Regions from separate parts of the Herbiconiux sp. J20-20 genome, predicted to be linked through region 2. Evidence: predicted binding sites of a transcription regulator. Region 2 holds the regulator's gene; the other holds the start of a gene.

Region 1 (7,606 bases), 320 kb from region 2:
GCCCGACGCCCCCGCGCGCACCGCGTACCTGTCGGGCCCGCCGTCACTCGTGGGAGCCCTGCGACGCACTCTCCATCGCGCGGGCGTTCGACACCCGCGCACTGATGTGTTCCTGGGCTACTGACTTCTCGCGCCGTCCGGGGCGCAGCGCGCGCAGCGCCGCCAGAATGGCGACGAGGTCGACAACCTCCTGAAGTCCCGCCCCGACGATCGCGGGCAGCGAGCCGGTGAGCGCGAACAGCATGAGCCCAATGCTGATCGCGATGCCGATCCAGATGCTCTGGAGCGCGATCGAGACGGTGCGCTGGCCGATCGCGACCGCGCGAGCGACACCATTCAGGTCGTCGAGCAGCAGCACGATGTCGGCCGACTCGCTCGCGACGGTCGTGCCGCGGGCGCCCAGCGCGATGCCCACCTCGGCGACGGCGAGCACCGGCGCATCGTTGACCCCGTCCCCGGTCATCATCACGGGGCGCTCGGGAAGCTCGCGCAGGATCCGCACCTTGTCCTCGGGTCGGCACTCCGCGTGCACCTCGTCGATGCCCACCTCGGCGGCGATCGACTCGGCGGTATCGCTCACATCGCCGGTGACGACCAGGGTGCGCTGGATGCCGAGCGCCGACAGCGTGGCCAGCGTCTCCCGAGCCTCGGGTCGCGGCCGGTCGCGCAGAATAACGGCCCCCGCGAACGCGCCGTCGACGCCGACGTAGACGGCCGCCTCGCCAGGCTCGAGCGTCGCCCGCTCCATCCCTTCGACGCTCTCCGCCACGAAGGCGGGCTTGCCGACGAGGACCGTGCGGCCGTCGACGATCGCGCGAACCCCGGTCGTTGCGACCTCCTCCGCCTCGCCGACCGGCGGCTCGACGATGCCGCGCGCCGCGATCGCGGTGCGGAGCGCCTGCGCGAGCACGTGGCTGGAGGCGCGCTCGGCGGCGCCGACCAGTCCGAGGAGCTCGCGCTCGGAGAGATCGCCCGCGAGCTCGACGCGCACCAGCTCGGGCATCCCGCTCGTCAGCGTGCCGGTCTTGTCGAAGACGGCCGTGCGCACGCGGGCGAGGGTCTCCAGCGAGCTGGCGGACTTCATGACGATGCCCTCCTTGGCCGCCCGGCCCATGCCGCCCATGAACGCCACCGGGGCGGCGATCAGCAGCGGGCACGGGGTCGCGACGACGAGCACCTCGGCGAAGCGCACCGGGTCGCCCGAGATCGCCCAGCCGAGCGCGGCGAGCCCCAGGGAGACGATCGTGAACGGAACCGCGTAGCGGTCGGCGAGGCGCACCAGCGGCGCGGTGCTCGCGGTCGCCTCGCGCACCAGCGCGACGATCCGCTGGTACTGGCTGTCGGCGGCGAGCGACGTCGCCTCGATCTCGACGACGCCCGCGCCGTTGACGGCGCCGCTGGAGACCGCCTCGCCGCGCTGCCGATCGACCGGGAGGCTCTCCCCGGTGATCGACGACTCGTCGAAGGTCCCCGCGGCGCTGATCAGCACGCCGTCGACCGGGATCACCTCGGAGGGGCGCACCAGGATGCGATCCCCCACCCGCACGTCGTCGGCCGCGACGTCGACGAGAGAGTCGCCGTCGATCCGGTGAGCGATCTGCGGGCTGCGGTCGAGCAGCGCCTTGAGCTCCCGGTTCGCGCGTCCCGCGGCGAAGTCCTCGAGCGCCTCGCCCCCGGTGAGCATCAGCACCACGATCAGCGCGGCCCAGTACTCGCCCACGGCGATCGTGCTGACGATCGCGATGAGCGCGAGCAGGTCGAGTCCGAACTCGCGCCGCAGCAGGCTGCGCACCATGCTGATGCCTTCGCGCAGCGCCACCAGCCCCGCGAATCCGCCGACGAGCCACGGCACCGCCGCGCTCAGCGGTGTCGCCAGCAGGATCAGTCCGACCACGCCGACGCCGAGCGTGACGCCCACCAGCGGGTACCGGACGAAGAAGCCCACGACACGTCTCATGTGCCTTGCTTACGCCTGTTGTGGCCGGATTTCCAGTAAGCGGAGCCTGGCCTGACCAGCGGTTTCGCCCGGAGCGAGCACTCCGAGAGTTCGCCGAGAGTCGTTGGCACTCTCGGGGGGAGAGTGCTAAATTCTTCACAGTTGAGTCAGAGCGACTCAACTATTGAACTACCCCTAGGAGGACCGGATGACACTTCTCTTCGACCCTTTCCGTGAGCTGGACCGTGCGACCGAGCGGCTGCTCGACAGCCGTCAAGGGCCCCGGCTCATGCCCATGGACCTCTACCGCGACGGCGACCACTACGTGCTCACCGCCGACCTCCCGGGCGTCGACCCGGGCAGCGTCGACATGGACGTCGATGGCCAGCTGCTCACCATCCGCGCCGAGCGCACCCCGCGCTCGCAGGAGGGCGTCAAGTGGCTGACGCGCGAGCGTCCCGCCGGCAGCTTCCTGCGCCAGCTCAACCTCGGGCAGGGCATCGACACCGCCAAGATCTCGGCGAGCTACGAGAACGGCGTGCTGAGCGTGCTGATCCCGGTGGCCGAAGAGGCCAAGCCGCGCAAGATCGAGATCCAGGCGAAGCACTCGGGCAAGGCCGAGGTCAAGGCCTAAGGCGCCCACGTTCGCGGACCCGGATGCTCCCCCCGCATCCGGGTCCGTTCTCGTGCGAGCGGATCAGCCAGCCAGCGCCTCGACGATCGGGGTGCGCCCCGTGTTGAAGCGGATCGTGCGGTGGATCGTGCGCGGTTCGACCAGCGTCTGAGCGATCACCGCCGCGACATCGCCGCGGCTCACCGAACCCGCGCTCGGCGCCTCGGCGTCGATCTCGCCGGTCGGCTCATCGAGGGTCAGACCGCTCGGCGCGAGGATCGTCCACTCCAGCGCGCTCGCGCGCAGGAACTGGTCGGCGGTGGACTTGGCCTCGGCATAGGCGAAGAACGGGTTGTCGTCGGGAACGCCGTGATCGGGCCCGGCGCCGAAGTAGGAGACCATCACGAACCGGGCCACGCCCGCGGCGAGCGCCGCGTCCATCATCCGGATCGCCGCATCTCGGTCAACGGCGTAGGTGCGGTCCGGGTTGCCGCCGCCCGCCCCGGCCGACCAGACGACCGCGTCGTGCCCCCGGGCGAGGGCGGCCAGCTCGTCGACCTCCGCCGTCTCGACGTCGCAGACGACCGGCGTCGCACCGCGCGCCTCGACGTCGCTTGAGTGCTCGGGGTTGCGGATGACCGCCGAGACCGCGTCACCGCGCTCGGCCAGAATCGGGGCCAGCAGCAGCGCCACCTTGCCGTGGCCGCCGATCACCAGGATGCGTGCCATGAGAACCTCCGCGAATGGGTCGTCGACTCCGCCGCACGTCCGCGCCGCGGATGCCTCGACGCTACTCGGGTTCCCGGCGGACCGCCGGGGCGCGGCCTCGTTAACGGCGTCAGCGCCCGCGCAGAGGCACGGGCGCTGACGATGAGACCGTCGCGGGGCGACTTAGCCCAGGCGGGCCTTGAGGTTCTCGTCGAGCGTCGCGAGGAAGTCCTCGGTGGTCTGCCACTCCTGCTCGGGGCCGACCAGGAGCGCGAGGTCCTTCGTCATCTTGCCGCTCTCGACCGTCGTGATGACGACGTCTTCCAGCGTCTCGGCGAAGGTGATCAGCGCCTGGTTGCCGTCGAGCTTGCCGCGGTGCATGAGCCCCCGCGTCCACGCGAAGATCGAGGCGATCGGGTTGGTCGAGGTGGGCTTGCCCTGCTGGTGCTGGCGGTAGTGGCGCGTGACGGTGCCGTGCGCAGCCTCCGCCTCCACGATCTTGCCGTCGGGCGTGGTGAGCACGCTCGTCATCAGGCCGAGCGAGCCGAAGCCCTGCGCCACGGTGTCCGACTGCACGTCGCCGTCGTAGTTCTTGCAGGCCCAGACGTAGCCGCCCTCCCACTTCATGGCCGAGGCGACCATGTCGTCGATGAGGCGGTGCTCGTAGGTGATGCCGGCGGCCTCGAACTGCTCCTTGAACTCGGCGTCGTAGATCTCCTGGAAGATGTCCTTGAACCGGCCGTCGTAGGCCTTCAGGATCGTGTTCTTCGTCGAGAGGTAGACCGGGTACTTGCGGGCCAGGCCGTAGTTCAGCGAGGCGCGCGCGAAGTCGCGGATCGACGCATCCTGGTTGTACTGCACCTGCGCGATGCCGTCATCGGGCGCGTCGTAGACCTCGAACTTCATCGGCTCGGAGCCGTCTTCGGGGGTGAACTCGACCGTCAGCTTGCCCTTGCCCTTGAACACGAAGTCCGTGGCGCGGTACTGGTCGCCGAAGGCGTGACGGCCGATGATGATCGGCTTGTTCCAGCCGGGAACCAGTCGCGGGATGTTCGAGATGATGATCGGCTCGCGGAAGATCACGCCGCCGAGAATGTTGCGGATCGTGCCGTTGGGGCTGCGCCACATCTTCTTGAGGCCGAACTCCTCGACGCGCGCCTCGTCGGGCGTGATCGTCGCGCACTTCACGCCGACGCCGTGCTTCTGGATGGCGTGGGCGGCGTCGACCGTGACCTGGTCGTCGGTCGCGTCACGGTGCTCGATCCCGAGGTCGTAGTACTCGAGCTCAATGTCGAGGTAGGGGTGGATCAGGCGGTCCTTGATGAACTGCCAGATGATCCGCGTCATCTCGTCGCCGTCGAGTTCGACGACCTTGCCTTCGACCTTGATCTTGTCGACCACGCCGCGTCCTTTCGGGAGACTGTCTGGGGGCCGGATCCGGCCCATCACAGACTACCCGCTCTCAGAACTATCTCGACATCGAGAGATTCCACCGCGAATCGTCGCGGGGCGTTACCCTGTCGTTATGGCAGAGCTGAGACTGCACGACCTGACCGCCCAGACCATTGCGGCGGCGAACAGCCTCACGCTCAAGCCCGGTCAAGAGGCGTTCATCGAGCCGGAGACCTACACCGCCGCCGAAGACAAGCTCGACGCCTCCGGCTCCTGGCCCCGCGTCGTGCTCGACGAGAACGACCACGTGGTCGGCTACATCATGGGCGCCTTCGATGCCGACGCGAGCGAGGAATACCTGCGCGCTGCCCTGTGGCGCGTGCACGTCGCCGCCGAGGCGCAGGGCACGGGCGTCGGCCGGTTCGCGGTGAAGGCGTTCGCCGACGAGGCGCGCCAGCGCGGCTTCGACCACGTGACCGTCGTGTGGGCCAGCGGCGACGACGGCCCCGAGGAGTTCTTCAAGGCGGTCGGCTTCGAGATCATCGGCGAGACCCCGTACGGCGAGAAGCTCGGCGCGCTCAAGCTCTAGCCGTGCCTTCCCGAGCCGCCGCGTGACCCAGCCGCAGCCCGACTTCGCGTCGGCCGTGCTCGACCTGGTGGCCGACATCCCGGCCGGGCACGTCATGAGCTACGGCGACGTTGCCGCCGTGCTCGGCTCGCGTGCGGCGCGCGCGGTCGGAACCGTCATGGCCCGCTCCGGTGCCGACGTGCCCTGGTGGCGCGTCATCCGCTCCTCCGGCCATCCCGCGGTCGGGCACGAGGCGCGCGCCCTGGAGCACTTCCGCGCCGAGGGCACCCCGCTCATCTGGGCGGCCGACGGCAGCGCGTACCGTGTCGCGCCGTCCGCCCGCTGGTCGCCGCGCTAGACCAGCGAGTCGCGCCAGGCGGCGTGCAGCTTCGCGAAGCGCCCGGTGCCGCCGATCAGGTCGGCGGGTGCGCCGTCCTCCACGATGCGGCCGTGCTCCATCACCAGCACCCGGTCGGCGATCGCCACCGTCGACAGCCGGTGCGCGATGATGATCGCCGTGCGGTCAGCCAGCAGCGTCGTCAGCCCCTCCTGCACCAGCCGCTCGCTCGGGATGTCGAGCGAGGCGGTCGCCTCGTCGAGGATCAGCACCGCCGGGTTCGCCAGGAACGCGCGCGCGAACGACAGCAGCTGGCGCTGCCCCGCCGAGACGCGGCCGCCGCGCTTGTTCACGTCGGTGTCGTAGCCGTTCGGCAGCTCCTCGATGAACTCGTGCGCGCCGACGGCCTTCGCCGCCTGGATGATCTCGTCGAAGGTCGCGCCGGGCTTGCCGAGCGCGATGTTCTCGGCGACCGTGCCGCTGAACAGGTAGGCCTCCTGGGTCACCATCACGATCGCGCGGCGCAGATCCTTCGGATGCAGCCGGCGCAGGTCGACGCCGTCGAGCGTGATCTGACCCTCGCTCGGATCGTAGAAGCGCGCCACCAGCTTGGCGAGGGTCGACTTGCCCGCCCCGGTGGAGCCGACGAGCGCGATCGTCTGCCCCGCGGGGATGCGCAGGTCGAACTCGGGCAGGATGACCCGGTCGGCGCGGTAGGCGAAGCGCACCTTCTCGAAGTCGAGCTTGCCCTCGGCCTCCCACAGGTCGATGGGGTCCGTCGGATCCGGCACGCTAGGCCGCTCCTCGAGCACGCCGGAGATCTTCTCCAGCGCCGCCGCGGCCGACTGGTAGGAGTTGTAGAACATCGCCATCTCCTCCATCGGGTCGAAGAAGCGGCGCACGTACAGCAGCACCGCGAGCAGCGCGCCGACCGCCAGGCTGCCGTCGATCACCCGGAAGCCGCCGAACAGCAGCGCGACCGCGACCGCGACGTTGCCGATCAGCACCAGCCCCGGATCGAAGATGCCGAAGAGCTGGATGACGCGCGCGTTCGACTCGCGGTAGTCCTCGACGTGCGCGCCGAACTCGCGGGCGTTGCGCGGCTGCTTGCGGAACGCCTTCACCGCGCGGATGCCCGTCATCGTCTCGACGAAGTGCACGATCACCTTCGCCGAGGCGACTCGGGTGCGCCGGAACGCGCGCTGCGAGCGGGTCTGGAACCAGCGCGTGAGCAGCAGCAGCGGCGGCAACGACCCCGCCAGCACGAGCCCCGAGACGGGGTCGAGGATGACGAGGGCGGCCGCGATGAACACCATGTAGAGCACGCCGCGCACGAGGCCGTTGATGCCCGAGTCGAGCAGTTCGCGGATCGAGTCGAGGTCGCTTGTCTGGCGCGCGATGATGCGGCCCGAGGTGTAGCTCTCGTGGAACTCCAGGCTCAGCCGCTGCGCGTGCAGGTACACCCGACGGCGCAGGTCGAACAGGATCGCCTGGCTGATCCGCGCCGAGAGCACGGTGTACTGCGCGATGAGGATCGCGCCGATCAGCCCGGTGATCAGATACGCGGCCACGATGAGCAGCACGGGCATCCAGTCCTGGCTCTGAAGCAGCGCCGGCAGGCCCCGGTCGATGCCGAACGCGATCAGCGCGGGACCCGCGACCTGCGCGCCCGTGCTGACCACGACCACGAGCATCGTCAGCGCGACCCGCAGCTTCAGCGGGGCGAGCAGCGAGCCGAGCAGCCGCAGCGAGCGCTGGCGGATCTCGCGGGACTCCGCCTTGGTGTAGTCGTCGCGCTCCTCACCGGTGACACCGCTGACGCTCATCGCGCACCTCCCCCGGGGATCGTGATGGTGCCGGTCTCGGTCGAGATCGGCGCGGTCGTCGCGGGCACGATCTCGTCTGGCACGTCGCGTTCGCGGCCCGGCGGGATGTCGTCGTCGAGCGACGAGATGACGTAGCGGTAGTGCTCGTTGTGCGCCAGCAGCTCCGAGTGGGTGCCGACCGCCGTGACCCGCCCGTCCTGCAGCAGCGCGACCCGGTCGGCGAGCT
Region 2 (7,606 bases):
CGAGGATGCCGACCCGGTTCTCGCGCGCCTTCTTCGGGATCTCGGGAACCTTGAGCAGCACCGGCAGGGCGAAGACGGCGAACCAGAGGGCGGAGACGAGGATCGCCAGGCGGATGTCGAGAGCACCGCCGTCGGTTCCGAACGGCACGTTCAGGAGCCCGTTGCCGGTGTCGCTGCCGAAGTTCTGGATGAACAGCACGAGCAGCATGATGAGCAGCACGATGCCGCCGACGTAGCCCATGCCCCAGCCGAATCCGGAGACGCGTCCGACGGTCTTGGGCGTCGAGACCTGCACGAGCATGGCGTTGTAGTTGACGCTCGCGAACTCGAAGAACAGGTTGCCGGCGGCGAGGAGCGCGGCGCCGAGGTAGATGTAGCTCGGCACGGGGGCGACGAAGAACATCGCGGCCATCGCCAGCACCACCAGGCCGGTGTTGATGCCGAGCCAGAGCTTGCGTCGACCGGAGCCGTCGGAGCGCTGCCCGAGGATCGGCGCGAGCAGGGCGACGAGGACGCCCGCGATGGTGAGCGCCCCCGAGATCACGGTGGCGTTGGCCGCTTCGGCGGCGACGAGCGCCGGGTTGCTGTCGTCGCCCGCGGCGGCGGCCACGATGTCGGGGTCGACGAAGAGGCTGCTGGCGAGGTAGGTCGAGAACACGAACGTGGTGACGACCGCGTTGAACGAGGCGGAGCCCCAGTCCCAGAGCGCCCAGGCGCGCACCCGCGATTTCGGGATCGGCTGGTCTTCGATGAGACCTTGCCCCACCGTCCCGATCGCACGGGTGTTGCCGATGATCGGCGGGGGCGGGGTGGTGGTGCCGTCAGCGTCGTCGGCACCGGGCGTGGTCTCGGTCATGCACGCACGCTACTGCGGTCCGGTGAACCGGCGGTAAAGAACACCCCGGCGCGGCGTGACTTGAGTCGAGAAGGCTCAAGATTTGCTGTGTCGACTTGACGCACAGGAAGCCCGCCGTAAACTTGATACCGCACGACTCAAGGTGATCCACACCCCGTCGTGATCCACAGACTCACAAGGAGATACCCCACATGGCTCGAGCAGTCGGAATCGACCTCGGAACGACCAACTCGGTCGTCTCCGTCCTCGAAGGTGGCGAACCCACCGTCATCGCCAACGCGGAGGGATTCCGCACTACGCCGTCGATCGTCGCATTCACCAAGGACGGCGAGGTCCTCGTCGGAGAGACCGCGAAGCGCCAGGCGGTCACCAACGTCGACCGCACCATCGCGAGCGTCAAGCGCCACATGGGCACCGACTGGAACACCGAGATCGACGGCAAGAAGTACACGCCGCAGGAGCTCTCGGCCCGCATCCTCGGCAAGCTGAAGCGCGACGCCGAGCAGTACCTGGGTGAGAACGTCACCGACGCCGTCATCACGGTTCCCGCCTACTTCAACGACGCCGAGCGTCAGGCCACCAAGGAGGCCGGCGAGATCGCGGGCCTCAACGTGCTCCGCATCATCAACGAGCCGACCGCGGCTGCCCTGGCCTACGGCCTCGACAAGGGCAAGGAAGACGAGCTCATCCTCGTCTTCGACCTCGGTGGCGGAACCTTCGACGTCTCCCTCCTCGAGGTGGGCAAGGACGACGACTTCTCGACCATCCAGGTGCGCGCCACCGCCGGTGACAACCGCCTCGGCGGTGACGACTGGGACCAGCGCGTCGTCGAGCACCTCATCAAGAAGTTCAAGGAGACCACCGGCGTCGACGTCTCCAAGGACAAGATCGCCCTCCAGCGACTCAAGGAGGCGGCGGAGCAGGCCAAGAAGGAGCTGTCGAGCTCGACGAGCACCAACATCCAGCTGCCCTACCTCTCGCTCACCGAGAACGGCCCGGCCAACCTCGACGAGACGCTCACCCGCGCCCAGTTCGAGCAGATGACCTCGGACCTGCTCGACCGCACCAAGAAGCCGTTCCAGGACGTCATCAAGGAGGCGGGCATCAAGGTCGCCGACATCGCGCACGTCGTGCTCGTCGGTGGCTCCACCCGCATGCCGGCCGTCGCGGAGCTCGTGAAGAAGGAGCTCGGCGGCAAGGACCCGAACAAGGGCGTCAACCCGGACGAGGTCGTCGCCGTCGGCGCCGCGCTGCAGGCCGGTGTGCTGAAGGGTGAGCGCAAGGACGTGCTGCTCATCGACGTCACCCCGCTGAGTCTCGGAATCGAGACCAAGGGCGGCATCATGACCAAGCTCATCGAGCGCAACACGGCCATTCCGACCAAGCGCAGCGAGACCTTCACGACCGCCGACGACAACCAGCCGTCGGTCGCGATCCAGGTGTACCAGGGCGAGCGCGAGTTCACGCGCGACAACAAGCCGCTCGGCACCTTCGAGCTGACCGGCATCGCCCCCGCACCGCGCGGCGTCCCGCAGGTCGAGGTCACCTTCGACATCGACGCGAACGGCATCGTGCACGTGTCCGCCAAGGACAAGGGCACCGGCAAGGAGCAGTCGATGACCATCACCGGCGGCTCGTCGCTGCCGAAGGAGGACATCGAGCGCATGGTGCGCGAGGCCGAGGAGCACGCCGCGGAGGACAAGGCCCGCCGCGAGTCGGCGGAGACCCGCAACGCCGCCGAGCAGCTCGCCTACTCGGTCGAGAAGCTCATCACCGACAACGCCGAGAAGCTGCCCGAGGACGTCAAGACCGAGGTGCAGGGCGACGTGGATGCGCTGAAGACCGCGCTCCAGGGCGAGGACGACGCGGCCGTGAAGACCGCGTTCGACAAGCTCAGCGAGAGCCAGACCAAGCTCGGCGAGGCGATCTATGCGGCCGGTGCCGCCGACGCCGCGGCCGGAGACGGAGCCGACTCCGAGTCGCCGTCGACCGAGCAGCCCGGTGAGGACGACATCGTCGACGCGGAGATCGTCGACGACGAGGAGCCCAAGAAGTAGTCATGTCGGACGAGCGAAGCAACAACGACGAGCCCACGACGCCCGATGAGGCGCCCGAGGAGTCGACCGAGGAGGTGGCGTCGGAGGACGGCGCCACCGCCGAGGTCGACGGAGTCGAGGACCTGATCGCGGCGGAGGACGCCGATGTCGAGCTGAGCGACGCCGACCTTGAGCTGTTGGCCGAGGCCGAGCGGGACCTGGTCGCTGAGTACCGCGAGCGGGCCGCTCGTGCCGAGGCCGAGCTCAAGAACTTCCGCACCCGGGTGGAGCGCGACCGTCAGGCGAACCGCGAGGCGGTCATCGCCGAGGTGATCCGCTCGCTGCTTCCCGCGATCGACGACCTCGATCGCGCGGACGCGCACGGCGACCTGGTCGAGGGCAGCCCGCTCACGATCGTGTCGCAGAAGATCCGCGCGGGCTTCGAGAAGTACGGGCTGCGGCGCGTCGGCGAGAAGGGCGAGCCCTTCGACCCGAAGCTCCACGAGGCTCTGGTTCAGCTCCCGAGCGCGGAGGTGACGGTCAACACCGTGGCCGATGTGATCGAGCCCGGCTACGCCCTCGGCGAGCGGCTCATTCGCGCGGCCAAGGTCGCCGTCAGCGTCCCCGAATAGAACGAGCGGAGATCCGATGGCCAGTCAGGACTGGTTCGAGAAGGACTTCTACGCCGTGCTGGGCACGTCGAAGGATGCCTCCGACGCCGAGCTGAAGAAAGTCTATCGCAAGCTGGCTCGGCAGTATCACCCGGACTCCAATCCGGGCGACGCGAAGGCCGAGGCGCGGTTCAAGGAGATCAGCGAGGCGTACACGGTGCTCTCCGACCCGGAGCAGCGCGCCGAGTACGACCAGGTGCGCGCCATGGGCGCCGGCGGTGCACGCTTCACCGCCGGCGGCCCGCAGGGCGGCTTCGACGACGTGTTCAGCGGCCTGTTCGGGCAGCCCGGCGGCCCGCGCGGCAGCCGTCGTGCGAACGCGCGCCAGTCGGAGTTCGAGGACCTGCTGGGCGGCATGTTCGGCGGAGCCAGCGCCGGGGGCTTCGGCACCTCGAGCGGCGGCTACCGCGGGTTCGGCGGCCCCACCAAGGGCAGCGACGCGGTCGGTGCGACGACGATTGACTTCCTCGACGCGATCCACGGCACCACCGTGAGCATCCAGATGCAGAGCGGACGCACCACGAAGGCGAAGATCCCCTCCGGGGTCGCCGATGGTCAGAAGATCCGCGTGCGCGGGGCCGGGTCGCCGAGCCCCGACGGCGGCCAGCCGGGCGACCTGGTGATCTCCGTCTCGGTGCGCCCGCATCCGGTGTTCACGCGCGACGGCCTGAACCTGCGGGTGGATGTCCCGGTCACCTTCGTCGAGGCGGTCAACGGAGCCACGATCGAGGTTCCGACCCTCGACGGCGATCCGGTGCGCCTGCGGGTGGCCCCGGGAACGCCGAGCGGTCGCGTGCTGCGCGTCAAGGGCCGCGGCGTCGCCACCGCGAAGGGCACCGGCGACCTGCTCGCCACCGTCGTGGTGGCCGTGCCGAGCCACTTGCCCGACAAGGCGCGCCAGGCGCTGGAGGACTTCGCGGCGGCCATGCCGGCCGAGAATCCGCGGGATGATCTGATGAGTCGAGCTCGGAACGCCTGAGGCACGGGGGGACGCGATGAACGTTGACGAGAACAGCCCGCTGTTCGCGATTGCCGTCGCGGCCGAACTGAGCGGGATGCACCCCCAGACGCTGAGGCAGTACGACCGCATGGGCCTCGTCAGCCCGCGGCGCACCGCGGGTCAGTCGCGTCGCTATTCGATGCGCGATGTGGTGCAGCTGCGCGAGATCGCGCGGTTGAGCTCCGAGGGGCTCAACCTGGAGGGCATCCGGCGCATCCTCGAACTGGAGAACGAGGTCGAGGCGCTCACCGAGCGCGTGCGGGAGCTCGAGGGCGCGCTCGCCGATGAGCTGCTCAATCGCCCGGGTCGTCGCGTCTTCGCGGCGGGCGCGCGCGGCGACGTGGTGAGTCTGCGGGCGGGCACGCGCGTGAAGCGCAACCAGGTCGTCGTCTGGCGGCCGATCATGCCGCCGACCGACTGAGGCTCAGTCTTCGACGCTCCGGCGACCAGGGCTGGCGGTGCCGATCTCGCGGGCGAGCGCCAACAGCACGGTCGCGCCGTCCGGGCCGGGCCGCCAGCGGTGCGGGCGCTCGGCCGGATGCGTGATCGCATCCCCCGCGGTGAGCGTCCATTCGCCGACCTGCTCGACCTCGACCTCGAGCGAGCCGCCGACGACGTAGACGGTCATCTCTCCCGTCGACTCGAACCACCCGCCGAGATCCTCGCCGGGTCGGATGCGGTACTCGACGACTTCGAGGCGATGGTCCGGACCGGCGGCGAGCAGTCGCCCGACGGCGGCGTCGGCACGGTCGTTCACGGGGAGCCGCGCTCCTTCGTCGGCGCGCACGACGAGCGTCTCGCTCTCGCCGCCGATGGCGGGCATCAGCGAGCTCGGCGAGATCTCGAGGGCGCCGGCGATGCGGTACAGCGTGAGCAGCGAGGGGACGGTGCGGCCGCGTTCGACCTGGCTCAGGAACGGCTGGCTGACCTTCGCTCGTCGCGCGAGCTCGCGCATCGAGAGCCCCGCGGCGGCCCGAGCTTCGGCGATCGCGGCGCCGATGACGCCGAGGACGCGGTCGTTCTCATCGATTTGTAACGCGTCGGAAACCTGTTCGCGCGGAGAATCGGACAAGATAGCGATAACCAATACCTATCAGCCGCAATCCCTCGGATCGCGATCGTGAGGAGAGCCTACATGTCCGAATTCACCGTCCCTGCGATCGACATCAGCGCGTACATCGGCGAGGGCACCGACGACGAGCGCCGCGAGGTCGCGCGCCAGATCGATGAGGCCGCGCGCACGGTCGGCTTCATGCAGATCACCGGCCACGGCATCCCACTCGAGACCTGGCAGCGTCTCGGCCGCGCCATCGACCGATTCTTCGCGCTCCCCCTCGAGGAGAAGAAGCAGTACTGCGCGCCGAAGGGCATCAACCGCGGCTACTCGCCGCCCAAGTCGGAGCGCCTCAGCTACAGCCTCGGGGTCGAGAAGGCCGAGCGCATGAACGACTTCTTCGAGGCGTTCAACACCGGCGCGACCCAGGCCGACTACCCGCACGTCGAACTCGACCCGATTGACTACGCGGCGAACATCTGGCCGGAGGTCGATGAGTTCCAGTCGGACGTCGAGAACTGGATGCAGCACGCCGGCTCGGTCGCGCACGTCATGATCCGCATCTTCGAGGATGCGCTTCACCTGCCGACCGGCACCCTCTCCGGCATGGCAGACCACTCGCTCGACGTGCTGCGCATGAACAACTACGCGCTGCCGGACGGCGCGAAGGTCGAGCTCGACGGCGACCTGATCGGCATGGGTGAGCACACCGACTTCGGCATCGTGACGCTGCTGTGGGCCGACGACGTCAAGGGCCTGCAGGTGCTCGACGACCAGGGCGGCTGGAACGACGTCTCGCCGCTGCCCGGCGCGCTGCTCGTGAACCTCGGCGACGTGACCGCCCGGCTCACCAACGACCAGTGGCGCTCGACGCTGCACCGCGTCAAGCCGCCGGTGATCAACGGCACGATCCGTCGTCGCCGCTCGGCCGCCTACTTCTTCGACGGCGACGTCGACGCGGTGATCACGACGCTGCCCGGCATCCTCGCCGAGGGGGAGGAGCCGCTCTACAAGCCGATCACCGTCGGCGAGCACATCGCGGCGAAGCTGCGCGGTTCGCGAGACCTCGTCAACAACACCGACGACACCGAGCGCGAGGCCACGCGCGTGCTGTCGGCGGCGGCAGGGTAGCCCGCGGCGGTGCCTCCCGCGCGAGCGCCTCTAGACTGAGCGCCTCATGTTCTCGTTCGACGACCTGCGTCGACGGCCCGACTTCGAGGCGCCCGAGCTGCGCGCCTGGGACGCCGCCGATGCCTACCTGCTCGACCACGCCGAAGCGACACTGGCGAGCTCGAGTCTGGCGATCATCGGCGACACCCACGGTGCGCTCACGCTCGGCGCGCTCGACCGCGGCGCCAGCCGAGTGCGTGTGCATCAGGATGCGCTGCTCGGCGAGCTGGCGCTGCGCGCGAACGGGAGAGGCGACTATCAGCAGCTGCCGCTGGATGCCGAACTCGTCGCGGGCGCGACGCTTGTGCTGCTGCGGCTGCCTCGGTCGTTGGAAGCGCTCGACGAGATTGCGGCGCTGATCGCGCGGGAGGCCGACCCCGAGGTGGTCGTCATCGCGGGCGGGCGGCTCAAGCACATGACACCGCGGATGAACGAGGTGCTGCGGCGGCACTTCGACCGGCTCGACGTCTCGCTCGCGCGGCAGAAGTCCCGTCTCCTGATCGCGCGCGGGCCGCGACCGGGCGGACTCGCCGAACCGCGCCGCGAGTTCCACGCCGAGCTCGGCCTGTGGGTGGTGGCGACCGGCGGCGTGTTCGCCGGCACCGCGCTCGACATCGGCACGCGCGCGCTGCTCGACGTGTTCGATCAGCTGCCCCCGTTCGAGCGGGCGATCGATCTGGGCTGCGGCACCGGCATCCTCGCCGCCTCGCTCGCGAGGCTTCGCCCCGAAGCGCGGGTGCTCGCGAGCGACCAGTCGAGCGCCGCCGTCGAGTCGGCCCGGCTCACGATGGCGGCGAACGGGCTTGCGGTGGAGGTCGA

Evidence for each region. The regulator HspR, encoded in region 2, represses chaperone genes until heat shock. The targets are predictions, from matches to a motif close to AAGTTGAGTCNNNNNGACTCAACTT.
Region 1: a site for HspR is predicted at 2,096-2,120, ahead of ACR3ZA_RS06240 (Hsp20/alpha crystallin family protein). Genes of this name have one in related genera too.

Annotation. Positions count from the first base shown of each region.
Region 1 is NZ_CP195122.1:1,298,521-1,306,126, forward strand. Features, by position in the region: gene ACR3ZA_RS06230 (ferredoxin--NADP reductase) at 1-124, shown strand, start outside; gene ACR3ZA_RS06235 (heavy metal translocating P-type ATPase) at 44-1,957, opposite strand; gene ACR3ZA_RS06240 (Hsp20/alpha crystallin family protein) at 2,145-2,570, shown strand; gene ACR3ZA_RS06245 (NAD(P)H-binding protein) at 2,634-3,278, opposite strand; gene ACR3ZA_RS06250 (NADP-dependent isocitrate dehydrogenase) at 3,441-4,604, opposite strand; gene ACR3ZA_RS06255 (GNAT family N-acetyltransferase) at 4,783-5,238, shown strand; gene ACR3ZA_RS06260 (MGMT family protein) at 5,261-5,575, shown strand; gene ACR3ZA_RS06265 (ABC transporter transmembrane domain-containing protein) at 5,572-7,380, opposite strand; gene ACR3ZA_RS06270 (ABC transporter transmembrane domain-containing protein) at 7,377-7,606, opposite strand, start outside.
Region 2 is NZ_CP195122.1:1,615,169-1,622,774, reverse strand. Features, by position in the region: gene ACR3ZA_RS07825 (MFS transporter) at 1-856, opposite strand, end outside; gene dnaK (molecular chaperone DnaK) at 1,048-2,913, shown strand; gene ACR3ZA_RS07815 (nucleotide exchange factor GrpE) at 2,916-3,524, shown strand; gene ACR3ZA_RS07810 (DnaJ C-terminal domain-containing protein) at 3,541-4,542, shown strand; gene ACR3ZA_RS07805 (heat shock protein transcriptional repressor HspR) at 4,559-4,984, shown strand; gene ACR3ZA_RS07800 (helix-turn-helix domain-containing protein) at 4,988-5,635, opposite strand; gene ACR3ZA_RS07795 (2-oxoglutarate and iron-dependent oxygenase domain-containing protein) at 5,699-6,748, shown strand; gene ACR3ZA_RS07790 (methyltransferase) at 6,795-7,606, shown strand, end outside.